One region of the Bacillus sp. N12A5 genome, then DNA from elsewhere that is predicted to be linked to it. Evidence: a T-box and tRNA genes for the amino acid it is inferred to sense, from the RefSeq annotation. Region 1 holds a T-box; the other holds one or more tRNA genes.
The links. The T-box of region 1 lies ahead of valS (valine--tRNA ligase). A T-box ahead of a tRNA ligase gene usually reads a tRNA of that ligase, here a tRNA-Val.
Positions count from the first base shown of each region.

Region 1 (10,134 bases):
TGTGCCGCTCTTATGGCTGACAAAGGAGCTAAAGAATTAATCGATCGTGTGAAACGGGAGCTTGATGAGGATGGAAAATGATGTTCCGCTGAAAGGAAAAACTGTGCTGGTCACCCGGAATAAGGCGCAGGCAAAGTCGTTTCGGCAAAAAGTGGAGGAGCTTGGCGGAAAAACGGTTTTGACCTCTTTGATTACGTTTCGCCCGGCTTTGCCGAATGATGTTGCGAAACAGGTGAAAGCGGATCTTGCTGCACCCGGCTGGCTTGTTTTCACAAGTGTGAATGGAGCGGACTTCTTTTTTTCTTATCTAAAGGAAAATCAGCTCATTCTTCCTGCGCATAAAAAAATTGCGGCTGTCGGTGAAAAAACGGCCCGCCGTTTGGAAACGTATAACGTATCGGTTGATGTCATGCCTAAGGACTATATTGCTGAACAATTGGCGGAGGCTCTTAAGCAGCATGCTGAACCGGCGGAACGGATTACAGTGGTGAAAGGCAATTTGTCACGTGATGTGATAAAACAAGAGCTTGTCCCGCTCGGTTTTGAAGTGAAGGAATGGGTTGTTTACGAAACGATTCCTGATGAAGAAGGCATCGAGGCACTGAAAGAGGCTGCGGGTCAATATTCATTTGACTATGTAACATTTACGAGTTCATCAACCGTACATACGTTTATGCATGTCGTGGGGGAAGAATTGAAAAAATGGAAGGCGAACGGGACGTCCTGTATCAGCATTGGACCTTTAACAAGGGACGCCCTGCTGACGTATGGCATCACCTCGCATACGCCTGATACATTTACAATAGATGGCATGCTTGAGTTAATGTGCAGCATGTCAAGAGAGGAAGAGAGAATATGAGTCAATCATTTAACAGACACCGCCGCCTGCGGTCATCAAAAGCAATGAGAGAGATGGTAAAGGAAACACGTTTACATCCATCAGATTTTATTTATCCGATTTTTGTCGTTGAAGGGCTGGAAGGCAAAAAAGCTGTTCCATCAATGCCTGATGTTTACCATGTATCATTAGATCTATTGAAGGAGGAAGTGGCGGAGCTGGTCAAACTGGGCATTCAATCTGTCATCGTGTTCGGCATCCCTGAAGAAAAAGATGATTGCGGAACGCAAGCGTACCACGATCACGGGATTGTCCAAAAAGCCATCACAGAGATTAAAAAACACTTCCCTGAAATGATTGTTGTCGCTGATACATGCTTATGCGAATACACAGACCACGGCCATTGCGGACTTGTCAAAGACGGGGTCATCCTCAATGATGAATCGCTGGAGCTTTTGGCGCAGACAGCAGTCAGCCAGGCGAAAGCAGGTGCGGATATCATTGCGCCGTCAAACATGATGGACGGATTTGTTACAGTGATCAGAGAAGCGCTTGATAAAGAAGGATTCGTCAATATTCCGATCATGTCTTACGCTGTGAAATATTCAAGTGAGTTTTACGGTCCGTTCCGTGATGCAGCAAACAGCACGCCGCAATTCGGGGACCGAAAAACATATCAGATGGACCCTGCTAACCGTATGGAAGCACTCCGCGAAGCACAATCAGATGTCGAGGAAGGCGCGGACTTTTTGATTGTCAAACCTTCGCTTTCATATATGGATATCATGCGTGACGTAAAAAATGAGTTTACTTTGCCGCTCGTCGCTTATAATGTAAGCGGAGAGTATTCAATGGTCAAGGCTGCAGCGCAGAACGGCTGGATCAAAGAAAAAGAAATCGTGTTAGAAATTTTGACAAGCATGAAGCGCGCAGGTGCAGACCTGATTATTACGTATCATGCGAAAGACGCAGCGAAATGGCTTGCGGAGTAATTTTATTCAGTTGACAGGAGTTGAGGCAGATGAGAAGCTATGAAAAATCAAAAGCAGCTTTTAATGAAGCGCAAAAACTCATGCCGGGCGGTGTGAACAGTCCCGTTCGCGCCTTTAAATCGGTTGATATGGACCCGATTTTTATGGAGCGCGGAAAAGGCTCAAAAATCTTTGATATTGACGGAAATGAATATATTGACTACGTCTTGTCATGGGGACCTTTAATTTTAGGGCATACAAATGACCGCGTCGTAGAAAGCCTCAAAAAAGTGGCTGAATACGGGACAAGCTTCGGTGCTCCGACTGAAGCAGAAAATGAACTGGCAAAACTCGTCATTGATCGTGTGCCATCTGTAGAAATTGTACGAATGGTCAGCTCCGGAACAGAGGCCACAATGAGTGCCCTCCGTTTGGCAAGAGGCTATACGGGCCGCAACAAGATTTTAAAATTTGAGGGCTGCTACCACGGACATGGCGATTCCCTCTTGATTAAAGCGGGTTCTGGTGTGGCGACTCTTGGTCTGCCTGACAGTCCCGGTGTGCCTGAAGGAATTGCAAAAAACACCATCACCGTTCCATACAACGATTTAGAAAGTGTCAAGCTTGCTTTCCAGCAATACGGTGAAGACATTGCGGGTGTTATTGTAGAGCCGGTTGCCGGAAATATGGGCGTTGTTCCGCCGCAAGAAGGCTTCCTGCAAGGGCTGCGTGATATCACTGAGCAATACGGTTCCCTGCTGATTTTTGATGAAGTAATGACAGGCTTCCGCGTCGATTATAATTGTGCTCAAGGATACTTCGGCGTAACGCCTGATCTGACTTGTTTAGGAAAAGTGATCGGGGGCGGGCTTCCTGTCGGTGCTTATGGCGGCAAGGCTGAAATCATGGAGCAGATCGCTCCGAGCGGTCCGATTTATCAGGCCGGCACATTGTCAGGCAACCCGCTTGCGATGACGGCTGGCTTAGAAACATTGAAGCAGCTGACACCTGAATCCTACAAGAATTTCATCAAAAAAGGCGACAGGCTGGAAGAAGGCATTTCAAAAGCCGCCGAGGCTCACGGCATTCCGCATACCTTTAACCGCGCAGGTTCAATGATCGGCTTCTTCTTTACAAACGAACCTGTCATCAATTATGAAACAGCCAAAGCCTCTGATTTGAAGCTGTTTGCTAACTACTATAAAGGCATGGCAAATGAAGGTGTATTCCTTCCGCCATCACAATTCGAAGGCCTTTTCCTTTCAACGGCCCATACTGATGAAGATATTGAAAACACAATCCAGGCAGCTGAGAAAGTATTCGCTGAGATCAGCCGCGGATAAGAGTATAAAACCGGTACAAGAACAACCTTGTACCGGTTTTTTTGTGTGCTCCCCCACTCATATTTTTCCTAGTTCATACATACACCTTTAGTGACATCTAATTTTAAGGATTAGATGAAAGGAGGATATGAACTTGCCGCAAAATCATCGATTGCAATTTTCTGTAGAAGAATCGATCTGTTTCCAAAAAGGACAGGAAGTTTCTGAACTTCTATCTATTTCATTAGATCCTGATATCAGGGTTCAGGAAGTAAATGATTATGTATCAATCAGAGGATCGCTTGAACTTACAGGTGAGTACAACATAGATCAAAACAAACATACTGAGGAGTTTTATACGGATAAGCGGTTTGTTGAAGAAGTCAGAAAGAGAGAGGATGGGAGCGCGGAACTGACTCACTGTTTTCCTGTGGATATTACCATTCCGAAAAATAAAGTGAGCCATTTACAGGATGTCTTCGTCTTTATTGATGCCTTCGACTATCAATTAACTGATTCTCGCATATTAACGATTCAGGCTGATTTAGCGATTGAAGGGCTTCTGGATGATGCGGCAGATAAAGAGCCGGAAATTCCATTATATGAAGCTCCTGCGGCATTCAGAGAGGAAGAACTTTCTGAGCCGCCAAGACGAAGTGGATTAGAACCGGATGCACCTCCGGCAGAGGAAGCGGTTTTCCAAGATGTTACGCCAGCTGAAACGCCGGAGCTTTTTGTCTCGAAAGCGGGTCTCCGTGAAGAGCTTGAAACAGAAAAAGCAGAATCTGAGGCGCCGGAATCAGTTGCTTCGGAAGCAGAGGCACGAGAAGATGTGAAAGTGAAAGCCGAGCCGGAAGAATTTATCGCGCCGGAAGAAGAATTTCGTGAAGAAGCGGAAACAGAAGAAGTTGACCCAGAGCTTGAAACTTCAGAAGTGAAGAGTCAAGAGATCGTTAATGCAGAAAAAGAAACGCCAGAGCTAGCAGCAGCTTCAATAGCGGACGCTCGTGAAAAAGCGAACTCTTCAGCAGAGATTCGTGAAGATTCTGGAGCAGAAGAATCTCCTGTTTTGGAAGGAGAGACTGCGATCTCGGAGGAAAAAGCAGTGTCTCCTATACTTGAATATGCGATGCGCCAAGAGGCTCAAAATGAAGAAGTTGATCAATCCAAACAAGCGGAGTTCGCACTTCGCCAAGAAGCAGGAGAGGGAGATCGAACGGAAGAAGCCGACCCTGTACTTCGTCAAGAAGCGGAAGAAGTGAATCGAACAGAAGAAGCCGAGCCCGCACTTCGCCAAGAAGCGGAAGAAGCAGATCGAATGGAAGAAGCCGAGCCCGCACTTTGCCAAGAAGCGGAAGAAGCAGATCGAACGGAAGAAGCCGAGCCCGCACTTCGCCAAGAAGTGGAAGAAGCAGATCGAACAGAAGAAAGAGAGCCTGTGCTTCGTCAGGAAACGAAAGAAGCGGATCGAACGGAAGAAACAGAGCCCGTGCTTCGTCAAGAAGCTGATGAAGCATCGAAGACTGTGTCTGAGGCTGTCCTTTCCAAAGAAGAAAGAGAGAGGGAACCAGCATCAGCTGCATATGTAAAGCGAGATGAAGCCGCTTTGCACTTTCAATTCACTCAAAAAGCAAGCTCGGAGGAGGCACCTCAAGAAGCAGAGCTTGAACCGGCATACCGTACATTCCTGCCCGAACAAGAAGAGGAGGATTCTTTTTATTCAGCGCCTAAGCTGCTGGAAAAGGAAGAACAAGAGGAGGAAAGCTTTGAAATTGAAGTGAGAAAAATACCTCCGGCTGAAGAGCCTGAGGAAGAAACTCCTTTTCAATCCTTCCAGCTGCCGGAAACCTCTGAGCCTGAAAGGAAGGAAGCTGATGCTGCTCCTATGGCTGCTCCTGCTGCTGAAACGAAGGAACCTCAAACAAAGGAAAGTGATAATTCTCTTTATTTAACAAAACTCTTTACGAGGGAAGAGGATGAGTTTTCGAGAATGAAAATATGCATTGTTCAGCAGGAAGACACGATCGAACGTTTATGCGAACGGTACGATATTACCTCCCAGCAGCTGATCAGAATGAATTCCTTAGCGTTGGACGATGAATTGAAAGCAGGACAGATCCTTTATATTCCTCAATATAACAACAGCCATGCGTAAGCCGTAAGCGATCGGAAAATGTGGTGAATGGAATGGAAGATACCCAATCGGTTCTTCAGGAATACGGGCTGACTGCTCAATTTATTGAGCCTGTCAGTCCTCTTGTGTGGAAAGTGTATACAGACTACGGCGTATTTGCCCTGAAAAAATTGAAATCGGCCCGCAGCAAACAGTTTACCGATCATATGGTGGCGATTGAGGAAAAAGGTTTCCGTTCATTTGTTCCCGTTTACAGAACAAATAACGGTGAATTTTTCTCAGGTGGCATACGATCAGGGGATTCCTATTATTTAATGCCTTGGCTCCAATTTGACCAGGAGGAAGAACGGGATCAGAAACATGCATATTTATTTAGAGAAACAGCCCGTCTTCACGAGAGAACCGCTCAGGAAATAAAGGTCAGACGAGATGACATTGAACGTTATTACGGACAAACGAAAAAAAAGTGGGAAGATGATAAAATTCTTTACGAACAGTTTGTAGACAGTGCAGAGAAGGAATGGTATCTATCCCCTTTTGAACTCCAGGCCGTAACCTATTTTTCAGAAACCATATCCGCTGTAAACTTTGCGCTGGAGCGGTTGGAGGACTGGTATGAGTCAGCTAAAGAACAAAGCGTTTCAAGGGTTGTGATGAACCACGGCAGCCTGTCTATCCACCATTTTCTGTATAATGATGCAGGAACCGGGTATTTCACGAATTTCGAAAGAGCGTCTGTCGGGCCGCCGCAAAACGACTTGCTCGGCTTTTATACAAAAATGTTCAAAGGCTTTCCGAAAGCTTGTCCTGAGTGTGTCGAATGGTTTTATGCATACACGAAATCATTTCCATTGCGTGAAGCGGAAGTCAGTCTTTTTCTCAGCTATATGGCATATCCTGCAGCCATGTACAAGGTGTTGAACCGTTATCAAACCGGGAAGAGACAGCATGAAAAAGATGAATGTACGCAATTATTAAAGGCTTACTGGCAAATGAAAAATATTGAGCCGTTTGTAATGAAAATTCATCAGATTGAACAAGAGAAAAAATTTCAGGCTGAAAACGAGTCCACGTCTTAATGGCGCGGACTTGTTTGTTTATATCCAGTCTAAATGAAGGGCGCAAGCTAACAAGATCAGGATTGCGAGCAGCAAAACATCAAAGGTTGTCGGAAAGAAAATGGTTCTGATCCCTTGAAAAATTGTAATGGGGATAATCACTTGCGCGGATACAAGCCGAATTTGCCTGACCCACGGCGGCAGGGAATAAGAGCTGAATCGTTTCTTCAAGGTGCATCCTCCTCTACGCATTTACAAGCATCATATGTAAACTTGGGCAATAGGTGCCTGCCCCTCTGTATAGAAAGCGGTGTTTTTGGAAAAGATGATTGACGAATCAAAAACACTTTTACTATAATAAAGAACATAAATAATGTATATAATGAGCTGATAAATACACCTGCTTAGAACGGGAAGAGTACAAAAAAGACGCATGCAGAGAGAGAAGCCGTTTGCTGAAAGGCTTCTTATGTTGTCTGATTGGAAGGTCGCCCGGGAGCATAATTTCTTGAAAGAAGAGTAGAGAAATTCGGGAAACACCCGTTATCCGTTGTAAGTGCATGAACTGATAGAGTTCATGAAAAAAGGTGGTACCGCGAAAGAGCTTTTCGTCCTTTTACAGGGATGAAGAGCTCTTTTTTCGTTCTCAGCCATTTTTAAACATGCTGGAGGGTTATCATGGAAACGAATGAACAAACAATGCCGACGAAATACGATCCGGCAGCGGTTGAAAAAGACCGATATGATTTTTGGCTAAAAGGCAAATTTTTTGAAGCGGGCAGCGACCAGACAAAAGAGCCATATTCTGTTGTCATTCCGCCGCCAAACGTAACAGGAAGACTTCACCTTGGCCACGCGTGGGACACGACGCTGCAAGATATCGTAACAAGAATGAAACGCATGCAGGGTTATGACGTGCTGTGGCTTCCTGGTATGGACCACGCTGGAATTGCGACACAGGCGAAAGTGGAAGCGAAACTTCGTGAGGAAGGCAAATCCCGCTACGATCTGGGACGCGAGAAATTCCTCGAAGAAACGTGGAAGTGGAAGGAAGAATATGCTGACTTCATTCGCAGCCAGTGGGCGAAATTAGGGCTTGGCCTTGATTATTCCCGTGAACGCTTTACGCTGGATGAAGGCTTAAGCAAAGCGGTTCGCGAAGTTTTCGTAAAGCTTTATGAAAAAGGCCTGATCTACAGAGGCGAATATATTATTAACTGGGACCCTGCGACAAAAACAGCTCTATCCGACATTGAGGTTATTTATAAGGATGTTCAGGGCGCGTTTTATCATATGAGCTATCCGCTCGCTGACGGATCAGGCTCAATTGAAATAGCGACGACACGTCCTGAAACAATGCTCGGTGATACAGCCGTTGCCGTTCACCCTGAAGATGAGCGCTATAAGCACCTGATCGGAAAAACGGTAATCCTGCCGATTACAAATCGTGAAATTCCGATTGTCGGTGATGACTACGTTGATATGGAATTTGGCTCAGGTGCAGTGAAAATTACGCCTGCTCATGATCCGAACGACTTCGAGCTTGGCAACCGCCACAATTTAGAGCGCATTCTTGTCATGAATGAAGACGGAACGATGAATGAAAATGCCCTGCAATATCAAGGCATGGATCGTTTTGAATGCCGCAAAAAGCTAGTGAAAGATTTACAGGAGGCGGGAGTTCTCTTCAAAATCGAGGATCATATGCACTCCGTCGGCCATAGTGAGCGAAGCGGGGCTGTTGTTGAGCCTTACCTTTCTACACAATGGTTTGTGCGCATGCAGCCGCTTGCTGATGCAGCGATTGAGTTGCAAAAGAAAGAGGAAAAAGTCAACTTTGTGCCTGACCGTTTTGAAAAAACGTATTTACATTGGATGGAAAACATCCGCGACTGGTGTATTTCCCGTCAATTATGGTGGGGCCACCGCATTCCAGCCTGGTATCATAAAGAAACAGGCGAGTTATATGTCGGGCTTGAAGCGCCTGAGGACAGCGAAAATTGGGAGCAGGATACAGACGTGCTGGATACATGGTTCAGTTCTGCGCTCTGGCCGTTCTCCACTATGGGCTGGCCTGATGTAACAGCTGAAGACTTTAAACGCTACTATCCGACTGACGTTCTTGTTACAGGGTACGACATCATTTTCTTCTGGGTGTCACGCATGATTTTCCAAGGCATTGAATTTACAGATGAGCGCCCGTTCAAAGATGTTTTAATCCATGGCTTAATTCGTGACGAGCAGGGCCGGAAAATGAGTAAATCTCTTGGAAACGGTGTCGATCCGATGGACGTCATTGACAAGTACGGAGCTGATTCTCTTCGTTATTTCCTTGCGACTGGTAGCTCTCCTGGACAGGATTTGCGCTTCAGCTATGAAAAAGTGGAATCGACTTGGAATTTTGCCAATAAAATTTGGAATGCCTCCCGTTTTGCATTAATGAACATGGATGGCATGACATACGATGAGCTTGATCTGTCAGGCGAAAAATCAGTAGCTGACAAGTGGATTTTAACGCGATTAAATGAAACGATCGAGCATGTGACCCAGCTCGCTGACCGATATGAATTTGGTGAAGTCGGACGCCATTTATATAACTTTATTTGGGATGATTTCTGTGACTGGTATATTGAAATGGCGAAGCTTCCGCTTTACGGGGAAGACGAAGCGGCTAAGAAAACAACCCGTTCTATCCTTGCTTACGTACTGGATCAAACGATGCGCCTGCTCCACCCGTTTATGCCGTTCTTAACGGAAGAAATTTGGCAACACCTTCCTCACCAAGGGGAATCGATTACAGTAAGCCAATGGCCTGTTGTGGTGCCGGAGCATACTGATACTGAAGCGGCAGCTGACATGAAGCTTCTTGTTGAGCTGATCCGTTCCGTGCGTAATATCCGCAGTGAAGTCAATACGCCAATGAGCAAGCAGGTTGAACTGTATATTAAAACAAGCACAGATGAAATAGCAGCCCGCCTCGAAGCGAACCGTTCATATGTTGAACGCTTTACGAATCCGAGCGTGCTTAAAATCGGCACCGATATCGAGGCTGTTGATAAAGCGATGACAGCCGTTGTCTCAGGAGCAGAGGTTATTCTTCCGCTAGAAGGCTTAATCAATATTGATGAAGAAATTGCCCGTCTGCAAAAAGAATTCGATAAGCTGACGAAAGAAGTCGAGCGTGTTCAAAAGAAACTTGGAAATGAAGGATTTATGAAAAAAGCGCCTGCGCACGTAATTGATGAAGAACGTGAAAAAGAAAAAGATTATGTGGCAAAGCGTGACGCTGTTCAAAAACGAATGGCTGAGCTAAAGGGTTAATGAAAAGCCGGGGCGGTTTCTAGGGAAACCGCCTTGCCTTATAAAAGAGGGGATTATCATTGTTTACTGCATATGAAGAAGCGCGCAGCTGGATCCACGGCCGGCTGAAATTCGGAGTGAAGCCCGGTCTCGGCCGAATGGAGCAGCTGATGGCGCGGTTAGGCCATCCTGAAAAGAAAATCCGCGCGTTCCACGTAGCAGGAACAAACGGTAAAGGATCAACTGTTGCTTTTATTCGTACTATGCTGCAAGAAGCCGGATATACGGTTGGCACGTTTACGTCACCTTATATCATTACGTTTAATGAACGGATCAGCGTAAACGGGACACCGATTTCAGATGAAGAATGGACAACACTCGTCAATCAGGTTAAACCGCACGTTGAAGCGCTTGATCAAACGGACTGCGGCCAGCCGACAGAATTTGAGATAATGACGGCTTGTGCATTTTTATATTTTGCCGAGTTTCATAAGGTCGATTTTGTTATTTT
Region 1 covers NZ_JALAMR010000008.1:280,021-290,154, forward strand. Annotated here, with positions in the region: gene hemC (hydroxymethylbilane synthase) at 1-81, shown strand, start outside; gene hemD (uroporphyrinogen-III synthase) at 71-859, shown strand; gene hemB (porphobilinogen synthase) at 856-1,830, shown strand; gene hemL (glutamate-1-semialdehyde 2,1-aminomutase) at 1,860-3,152, shown strand; gene MOC09_RS10770 (LysM peptidoglycan-binding domain-containing protein) at 3,286-5,286, shown strand; gene cotN (spore coat protein CotN) at 5,319-6,344, shown strand; gene MOC09_RS10780 (hypothetical protein) at 6,363-6,554, opposite strand; T-box leader at 6,720-6,942, shown strand; gene valS (valine--tRNA ligase) at 7,002-9,644, shown strand; gene MOC09_RS10790 (bifunctional folylpolyglutamate synthase/dihydrofolate synthase) at 9,704-10,134, shown strand, end outside.

Region 2 (10,134 bases), on a different contig from region 1:
CGGTCTCAATATAATCTCCCATTCCGGTATCCCGCTCAATGGTCAGCAGGGCGCCTATACGGCGTTTTGCCATATAATTAATCGCTTTTGCAATGGCCTCAATCGTTTTCTGCTGCGCTTCCTCTACAGGCGTGCCGCTCCTTGAAAAAAAGCGGCCGCGGCCAAGCTGTTCAAGCGCTCTTCTCAGCTCAGGCTGAAAGATAATAATAATTGCTAAAAATCCCCATGTTATCGCTTGGTCCATCAGCCATTGAAGTGTGCTGAGGCCCAAATATTGGCTGGCCATACGGACAAGCACGATCACGACAATTCCTTTTAACAGCTGAACCGCTTTCGTGCCGCGTATCACCATAATCAGTTTATATATCACATACCAAACAAGGAGAATATCAACGGCATTGCCGAGGTACTGCAAAAAAGGGATATCCTCAAAAGCCATTTCCTCGTCCTCCAAGAATTCAGTCATTTCGTAATGTTTGTTTTACGTGTTACGCATATGTACTTTACATAGCGAGCCCATTATACCACATTTCGATTTAGCAAGTGAAATGTGCCAGCCCTTTCAGCACGCAAAAAAAAGAGCAAAGCGCTGATACGCTTTACTCTTTTCCGTTCGGATCTAATGCACTAAATACACTTTTCCCCGCAGACTTCATTTTGTACCATGTCCAGTCGAATAACTCATTGATTTCTTCAATCTGACCGGTGACTTGTCCAGCAGAGGCCATATACTTTTCGCCGTTTACGACGGTTACATCCCCGTCTATTTTTCCTTTAATAATCAGCTTGCCGTTTTTGACAGTGACATCACCTTTGACCGTCTCACCTTCAGGCACGATCACAGTATTGTTATGCACCACAAGATTCGGCTGCTTGGACACGCTGAAATTGTGGTCATTATGCCAGCTGTTTAAAAAACCTCCGCCCATCAAAATGATGAATACCGCAGCAGCTGCGATAACGGGATGGGATCTGAACCATCTTTTCACAGAAGCTCTTTTCTTCTCCTTAGGCAATTTCGCCATGACGTTAGCGGTAAAATTCGCGGGGGCTTCAACATGCGATGTGCTCCGGACGAGCGCTATGGATTTTTCCATCTCATAAAAATGCTTTTTGCATTTCTCGCATGTCTCAAGATGTTCCTTTAATACCTGTTCATCTTTTGGAGGGATATCTCCATCAAGATGCATATGCATAAGCTGCACAATTTGTTCTGGACAGCCCATTTCATCACCCCACTTAAAGATCCCTTAATTGTTTTCTAAGAGCCTCTCTGCCTCTGTGAATCCGCGTTTTTACAGTTCCCACAGGGATGTTCAGAATCTCGCCAATTTCAATTAGTGAGAGTTCGTCAATATACTTTAATACGATGACTGTTCTGTATTTGTCAGGAAGCTTTAAAATTTTCTGCTGTATCGTGTTAGAGAGCTCCAGCGACACAACAGCATCTTCAGGCAAAACCCCATCTGCGGCGATTTGTGAATACATCGTCAAGCCTTCCGTACCAGCCACCTCTGCATCGAGGTAATAATCAGGCTTCTTTTTGCGAATGCGATCAATGGTCAAATTGGTTGCGATTCGATAAAGCCAAGTTGAAAATTTCCGGTTAATATCAAAACTGTCGATATTAACGTACGCTCTGATGAAAGCCTCCTGTGCAATATCCTCCGCCTCATGCACATTGCCAAGCATACGGTAGCAAAGCTGATAAATTTTATCCTTGTAAATATCTACGATGTCCGCAAATGCATTTTGGTCGCCTTTTTTGACTTGCTTAATTCTCTTTTTAATCATCATTTCCATATTTATCTAACCTCTGCCTTCACCGGTCTGTATGTATACGAGCTTCGTTTCAAAAGGTTTCAACTTTTTTATAAAATAAGTTTATCAAATTTTTGGCAGGGTGTAGATGGTAATTCGTGAATAAACTACCTTAACATATTTTTAAAATTACTATACAGACTGAACAGTTAGAAGTTGGAATGATTTTAAAAAGAAAAAAAGACACCTTTTGATCAAAGGTGTCTGTGACTGGGCTAGCTGGATTCGAACCAACGCATGACGGAGTCAAAGTCCGTTGCCTTACCGCTTGGCTATAGCCCAATAATGGTGGAGGGGGGCAGATTCGAACTGCCGAACCCTGAGGGAGCGGATTTACAGTCCGCCGCGTTTAGCCACTTCGCTACCCCTCCATATTCATGTAAGAAAAGAGTGCCGGCAAGAGGACTTGAACCCCCAACCTACTGATTACAAGTCAGTTGCTCTACCAATTGAGCTACACCGGCAAGATGGTGGAGGATGACGGGCTCGAACCGCCGACCCTCTGCTTGTAAGGCAGATGCTCTCCCAGCTGAGCTAATCCTCCAAATGGTGACCCGTACGGGATTCGAACCCGTGTTACCGCCGTGAAAGGGCGGTGTCTTAACCGCTTGACCAACGGGCCGTTTGTGTTCTCGTCGAGCTGACAAAAGTTATTATATACAGGTTACCACCCCTTTGTAAAGAGAAAAATTAAATTTTTTATTTTCAAACTTTTTAACTCCTTTTTTAACTGAAAAAGCCCCCCAACATTTATCATTTCTTTTATGATAGAGACAAGCGAATCAAGAGAGGAGAAACCAAGATGATGCTAGTCAGCTCTTGCCTTGGCGGCATTGAATGCAGATACAACGGCTCTCATGCCGCATCAGAGAAAATCAGAAAACTTCTCGATGAAAATAAAGCCATCATGGCTTGCCCTGAGCTTCTCGGCGGCTTCTCAACTCCCCGTGAACCTGCGGAAATCATCGGAGGCACCGGCGAGGATGTTCTCAATGGAACCGCGAAAACATTAGCTTACGCAAAAGAAATCAATGCCTCTGCCGTCATATTAAAAGAAAACAGTCCATCGTGCGGAAGCAGGTTTATCTATAACGGCACATTCTCCGGCCAAAAAATCACCGGCAGCGGAGTGACCGCCGCACTGTTAAAACGAGCGGGCTACCGCGTTATTTCAGAAAACCAGCTAGATGACATAATGTAAGGAGGGCACAACATGACTCAAGACATTTCTTTATCCTTCTATAGGCCTGAACACTTGCAGGAGCTTCAATCATTCACGCTAACCAACGATGACAAACGCTTTACCTCCCTCCCAAAAGAGGTGCTGACTCAGGCCCTTGGCATACAGGACCGGTATCCGGTTGTCATCTTAAAAGACGATCTGCCAGTCGGTTTTTTTATTTTACACACTTCAAAAGAAACGCTTGCTCCCTATTCTAACAACCCATTTGCTTTACTGCTCAGTTCCCTGTCATTAAATGCTATGCATCACGGAAAAGGCTATGCCAAAAAAGCAATGCTTCAGCTTCCCTCTTTTGTGAGCGGTTATTTTCCATGGTGCGATGAAATCATCTTGGCCGTCAATCACCTAAACTCACGAGCAAAGCACCTTTATATGAAAAGCGGGTTCCTTGATAAAGGCCGGCGAAGAATCGGGCCTCTCGGAGAACAGCTGATTCTTCATTATTTCTTATAGGCCCAAATGAAATAAAATTTCAAAAACGAAAAAACATAGTTGAAATATCATAACAGAAATGAATATACTGAATATTGAAATATATTATGTTAAAACAGGGGGCATCCTCATGTCAGAACCATTACATCTTCACCGTCTTACAACGGAATCACGCAATAGCCAAACAACAGAAATCCACAAAGCAAACACGCTCGGCATCCTCAAGATGATCAACAACGAAGATATGAAAGTCGCAGCCGCCGTTCAGCAGGTTCTCCCCGATATCAAAATAGCCGTAGATTGCGCCTGCGACTCGTTTCAAAATGGAGGCCGGCTCATATATACAGGCGCCGGCACTAGCGGCAGACTCGGTGTGATGGATGCCGTTGAATGTCCTCCCACCTACAGCGTAAACCCAGATCAGGTCATCGGTATCATGGCTGGAGGCCCCAACGCATTTTTGCAGGCAGCAGAGGGGATTGAGGACAGTGAAGAAGCCGGAGCTGAGGATCTAAAAAACATACAGCTCACTCCAAACGACACTGTCATTGCCATTGCAGCAAGCGGACGCACACCTTATGCCGCAGGCGCCCTAACATACGCCCGCAAAGTCGGAGCACATACCATCGCCCTTACCTGTAATGAAAACTCCGCCATCAGTAAGGATGCGGATCACAGCATTGAGGTTGTCGTCGGGCCTGAGGCCATTACAGGATCAACACGTATGAAAGCCGCAACCGCTCATAAAATGATTCTAAACATGATATCCACGGCAGTCATGGTCAAAATCGGCAAGGTTTACGAAAACTTGATGGTAGACGTTAACGTCAGCAACAAAAAATTAAAAGAACGCGCCATCAGCATCATCCAAAGTCTCACAAACGCTTCATACGACACAGCAAGAAACACATTAGAACAAGCCAATCAACACGTTAAAACGGCAATCGTCATGCTCAAAACAAGCACAGATCAGGAAAAGGCTAAGGCATTGCTTGATGAAGCAAACGGTTTTATAGACACGGCAATCGAATATTACCATTTAAGATAAGGAGAGACCGGGAATGGCAACAGGCGGATTAGCAATCATCCAATCAATGAAGCACAAGCTCCCTCCATCTGAGCGTAAACTTGCAGATTACATCCTAACCCAGCCCCACAAAGCAATCGAAAGCACTGTCAGTGAAATCAGCGCCTTAGCCAATTCAAGTGACGCTGCCGTCATCAGACTCTGCAAATCACTTGGGCTAAAAGGCTTTCAAGATCTAAAAATGAGAATAGCAGGGGATCTGGCAAAGCCCTCCTTACAAGGCTACCGGGACATTGCGCCCCACGAACCGCTGCCCTCCATTTCTGAAAAAGCGGCCGGAAATGCCATTCAAGCCATTCAGGATACGTCAGACCTGATGGACTACAAAGAGCTTGAACGAGCGGTTTCTCTGCTTCTCAAAGCTCATACCGTGCATTTTATCGGTGTCGGCGCTTCCGGTATTGTTGCCAAGGACGTCCAGCAAAAGTGGCTTCGTATTCATAAACCAGCAACTGCATTCACAGATACTCATCTTGTGGCATCTTTAATCGCAAACGCGGATAAGGAAGACATCGTATTCGCCATTTCATTTTCAGGAGAGACGCAGGAAATTATTGAACTGCTCGCCATGGCTAAGGAAAAAGGAATCACAACGATCAGCCTCACACAATTCAGTCAAACATCCGTCTCCGCGCTCGCTGATGTCCCATTGTACACAGCACATTCCAATGAAGCCCTGCTTCGAAGTGCAGCCACTTCCTCCCGTCTCGCCCAGCTTTTTATGATTGATGTTTTGTTTCTAGGTATGGCAGCCGAGCAATATGAAGAAACAACCGGCTACATTGATAAAACAAGAGCAGCCATACAATCTATGCGGAAAAAATAAGGCATCTTGAAGGGGAGGGGTTTTGATGAGCAAAGAAAATAACTACCAGCATCTCGCAAAGAAAATCCTTGAGCTATGCGGAGGAAAATCCAATATTTCTTCATATACGCATTGCATGACACGCCTGCGTATTACGCCTTACGATGGGAGTAAAACAGATGTTCAGGCTTTAAGAGAGCTCGACGGCGTACTAGGGGTTGTTGAGGCTGAAACCTTACAAATTATCCTCGGCACAGGAGTCGTCAATCATGTCACAGCCGCTTTCTCAAAGCTCGTGTCAGCAGAAGAGGGTGTCAATGTTACAGAAGCAGCCGCTAAAAAGAAGGCCGATATCAACCGAAAAAACGCCACTCCTTTTAAACTTTTTTTACGTAAAATTGCCAGCATCTTTATCCCTCTTATTCCTGCACTCGTCGCTTCCGGTTTAATTACTGGGATTACCAAAGCAATTATTCAAGCCGGATGGCTCTCTGCAGAATCACAAATTGCTGTTATCCTGACAGTCATCGGATCAGGGTTATTCACATATCTCGGCATCCTTGTCGGTATCAACGCATCGAAAGAATTTGGCGGGACACCTGCTCTTGGGGCTCTGGCCGGGATCTTGATTATAAATCCGGAGATTGCAAAGATCAGTTTATTCGGAGAAGAGCTTCTTCCGGGCAGGGGAGGTCTGATCGGAGTTCTATTCGCAGCTATATTCATTGCTTACACTGAACGATTTATCCGCCGTTTTATTCCTCAATCACTCGATATCATTGTCACCCCAACCGTCTCACTGTTAATCACCGGAATCGTCACTTATGTCGTATTTATGCCTTTAGGCGGCTTCATTTCTGATGCCATTACATCCGGTCTTCAGTCCATCTTGGACATCGGCGGTATCGCTGCAGGCTTTATTCTGGGCGCAACCTTCCTTCCTCTCGTCGTGACTGGACTGCATCAAGGCTTGACGCCAGTGCACATGGAACTGATCAATTCAATCGGCAATGATCCTCTGCTCCCTATTTTGGCTATGGGAGGCGCAGGACAGGTAGGCGCGGCCTTTGCCATCTTTATGAAAACGAAAAAAACTACATTGAGAAAAGCAATCGCAGGAGGTCTTCCGTCGGGGCTGCTCGGCATTGGTGAACCGCTTATTTTCGGGGTCACGCTCCCACTTGGCCGTCCGTTTTTGACGGCATGCCTAGGTGCTGGAATCGGCGGCGCATTTCAAGCTTATTTTCAGGTAGCCACCATTGCGATTGGTGTCTCAGGGCTGCCGCTTTCCTTCCTCGTCCTGCCTTCGCAAATCATTCTATATATCATCGGACTCTTTATTTCGTACGCAGCCGGCTTTTTATTAACCTATGCATTCGGATATAAAGATGAAATGGCTTCTCAATTCGATTAAATGGTTTCAGTTTTAGGGATAGTAACGGGATAGAACCACGGAAAGGAGCAAGCGTGTGAAAACAAAGACACTGTCCTTATTCAGTGCCATTTTAACGCTATTTTTACTGACGCCAAATGAAACCTTCGCGCAAACAGCAGACAACCAGGTTGAGCTGAAACCCATAAATGCAGAATCTGCACAATTCTCGTCGGAGAAACTAAGGAAGGTTGATCAGATGATTGAACGGGATATTGCAGCAGGATTTCCAGGCGCCGTTCTTGTCGTCGTGAAGGATGGCCGCATCATCAAAAAAGAAGCATACGGCTACAGTAAAAAATATGAAGGATCAGAGCTGCTGCGCCGTCCGGCAAAAATGAAATCAAGCACAATGTTTGACTTGGCCTCAAATACAAAAATGTATGCAACGAATTTTGCCTTGCAGCGCTTAGTCAGCCAAGGAAAGCTTAACATCTATGAAAAGGTTTCTGCTTATTTGCCGGATTTCAAGGATCAGCCGGGAGACCTCTTGAAAGGAAAAGACAAAATTCGTGTCATCGATGTCCTCCAGCACCAATCAGGGCTCCCCTCAAGCTTTTACTTTTACACGCCGGAAAAAGCCGGCAAGTTCTATTCCCAGGAGCGGGACAAAACGATTGAATATTTGTCGAACATTCCGCTCGATTATGAAACAGGGACAAAGCACGTATACAGTGACATCGGCTATATGCTCCTCGGCTGTATTGTCGAACATCTCACCGGCAAACCGCTTGATGTCTACACGGAGCAGGAGCTCTACAAGCCGCTGGGCCTGAAGCATACCTTGTACAATCCGCTGCAAAAAGGCTTTAAACCGAAGCAGTTCGCAGCTACTGAACGTATGGGCAATACCCGGGATGGCGTTATTGATTTCCCTAATATCCGAACCAACACACTGCAAGGAGAAGTACATGACGAAAAAGCGTTTTACTCAATGGGGGGCGTGTCTGGTCATGCCGGATTGTTTTCAAATGCTGATGATATGGCTATTCTGCTGCAGGTTATGTTAAACAAAGGGTCCTACCGAAACGTTTCTTTATTTGATCAGAAAACAGCTGACTTATTTGCTTCACCATCAGAAACAGATCCGACATTCGCTCTTGGCTGGCGGCGAAACGGAAGTAAAAGCATGGAATGGATGTTTGGCCCTTATGCCAGTAAAAATGCTTACGGACATACCGGCTGGACAGGGACGGTTACCGTCATTGATCCAGCATACAACTTAGGCATCGCCTTGTTAACAAATAAAAAACATTCACCGGTTGCTAATCCAGAGGAAAATTCAAACGTGTTTGAGGGTGATCAATTTCCGACAGGCAGTTACGGGAGCATCATTACCGCGATTTATGAAGCGATGGAATGAATGATTCGACGATAGGAGGGAATTTCCATGAAACCAGTCTTTCCGCTTATCCTTTCAGCCGTCCTCTTTCTTTCATGTTTTTTCGGCGCCAGTCAGACAAAAGCCGCTTCATCCAGCGGCTTATCTGACGCCAAGCAGATTGTCAATCGCATGACGTTAGATGAGAAACTCGGCCAGATGCTGATGCCGGATTTCAGAAACTGGCAAAAGGAAGGCCAGTCCTCTCCGCAAGCCTTTACAGAAATGAATGAGGAAGTCGCCGGCCTCATCAAGAAATATCAATTCGGTGGGGTCATCCTTTTTGCAGAAAATGTAAAAACAACAAAACAAACTGTACAGCTGACAGACGCTTACCAAAAGGCAAGCCCTAAAATTCCGTTGATTCTGAGCATTGACCAGGAAGGCGGCATCGTAACGAGATTAGGGGAGGGCACTAATTTCCCAGGGAATATGGCGCTGGGCGCAGCCAGAAGCAGAATCAACGCCTATCAGACCGGCACCCTCATTGGGAAGGAGCTTTCTGCCTTAGGCATTAATACAGATTTCAGCCCTGTCATGGACATTAATAATAATCCTGATAATCCAGTAATTGGCGTGCGTTCCTTCAGCTCCAATCGGGAACTGACAGCACGACTCGGTTTATATACGATGAAGGGATTGCAGCGGCAGGATATTGCCTCTGCTCTCAAACATTTCCCGGGACATGGAGACACGGACGTTGACAGCCATTACGGATTGCCGCTCGTCTCCCATAATCAAGAACGGCTTCGTGAGGTCGAGCTCTATCCTTTTCAAAGAGCAATCGATGCCGGTGCTGATATGGTGATGACAGCACACGTCCAATTTCCTGCCTTTGACGATACCACATACAAAAGCAAACTCGATGGATCGGACATTCTGGTTCCGGCTACACTTTCGAAAAAAGTGATGACAGGACTTCTTCGCCAAGAAATGGGCTTTCACGGCGTCATCGTTACCGATGCTCTCAATATGAAGGCAATCGCTGATCATTTCGGCCAGGAAGAGGCTGTGGTCATGGCCATAAAAGCCGGCGTCGATATTGCATTAATGCCGGCCTCAGTTACTTCATTGAAAGAAGAACAGAAATTCGCACGTGTTCTTCAAGCATTGAAAGAAGCCGTGAAAAATGGAGACATTCCTGAACATCAAATCAACAAATCAGTTGAACGAATCATTTCCCTGAAAATAAAACGCGGTATATATCCGGCTCAAAACGACGACAGCTTAAAAGAAAAAATAGCCAAAGCCCAGAAAATCGTAGGAAGCAAGCATCACTTAAAGACGGAGAAAAAAATAGCTGAAAAAGCAGTGACTGTATTAAAAAATGAACAGCACACTCTGCCGTTCAAGCCTAAAAAAGGCAGCCGAATCTTAATTGCCGCGCCTTACGAAGAACAAACTGCTTCGATTGAACAAACCATTCGCGATCTCATCAAGCGAAAGAAAATCAAACACGTGTCTCTCAGCAAAATGAATTTTGCCAACCAAGTATTTAATGCCGAGCATGAAAGACAAGTAAAAGAGGCTGATTATATCATTACCGGCTCCTACGTCGTGAAAAACGATCCTGTCGTCAACGACGGTGTCATCGACGACACCATATCAGATTCAAGCAAATGGGCCACCGTATTTCCGAGAGCTGTGATGAAAGCCGCGCAGCAGCACAACAAACCATTTGTCTTAATGAGCCTGCGCAACCCATATGATGCCGCCAATTTTGAAGAAGCGAAGGCACTCATTGCTGTCTACGGCTTTAAAGGATACGCGAATGGCCGTTATCTTCAACCCAATATTCCTGCCGGAGTTATGGCGATATTCGGCCAGGCAAAACCTAAAGGCACACTTCCAGTTGACATTCCGTCAGTCACGAAACCGGGAGACATCCTTTATCCATTTGGCTACGGATTAAATATCAAAACGGGAAAACGGC
Region 2 covers NZ_JALAMR010000001.1:37,414-47,547, forward strand. Annotated here, with positions in the region: gene cdaA (diadenylate cyclase CdaA) at 1-439, opposite strand, end outside; gene rsiW (anti-sigma-W factor RsiW) at 600-1,226, opposite strand; gene sigW (RNA polymerase sigma factor SigW) at 1,240-1,803, opposite strand; tRNA gene MOC09_RS00200 (tRNA-Gln) at 2,032-2,103, opposite strand; tRNA gene MOC09_RS00205 (tRNA-Tyr) at 2,108-2,192, opposite strand; tRNA gene MOC09_RS00210 (tRNA-Thr) at 2,213-2,285, opposite strand; tRNA gene MOC09_RS00215 (tRNA-Val) at 2,290-2,365, opposite strand; tRNA gene MOC09_RS00220 (tRNA-Glu) at 2,369-2,443, opposite strand; gene MOC09_RS00225 (DUF523 domain-containing protein) at 2,624-3,022, shown strand; gene MOC09_RS00230 (GNAT family N-acetyltransferase) at 3,035-3,517, shown strand; gene murQ (N-acetylmuramic acid 6-phosphate etherase) at 3,627-4,544, shown strand; gene MOC09_RS00240 (MurR/RpiR family transcriptional regulator) at 4,558-5,409, shown strand; gene MOC09_RS00245 (PTS transporter subunit EIIC) at 5,435-6,802, shown strand; gene pbp4b (penicillin binding protein PBP4B) at 6,858-8,183, shown strand; gene MOC09_RS00255 (glycoside hydrolase family 3 protein) at 8,211-10,134, shown strand, end outside.
Region 2: it encodes a tRNA-Val, which carries the amino acid that the T-box ahead of valS (valine--tRNA ligase) is inferred to sense. The anticodon was not compared.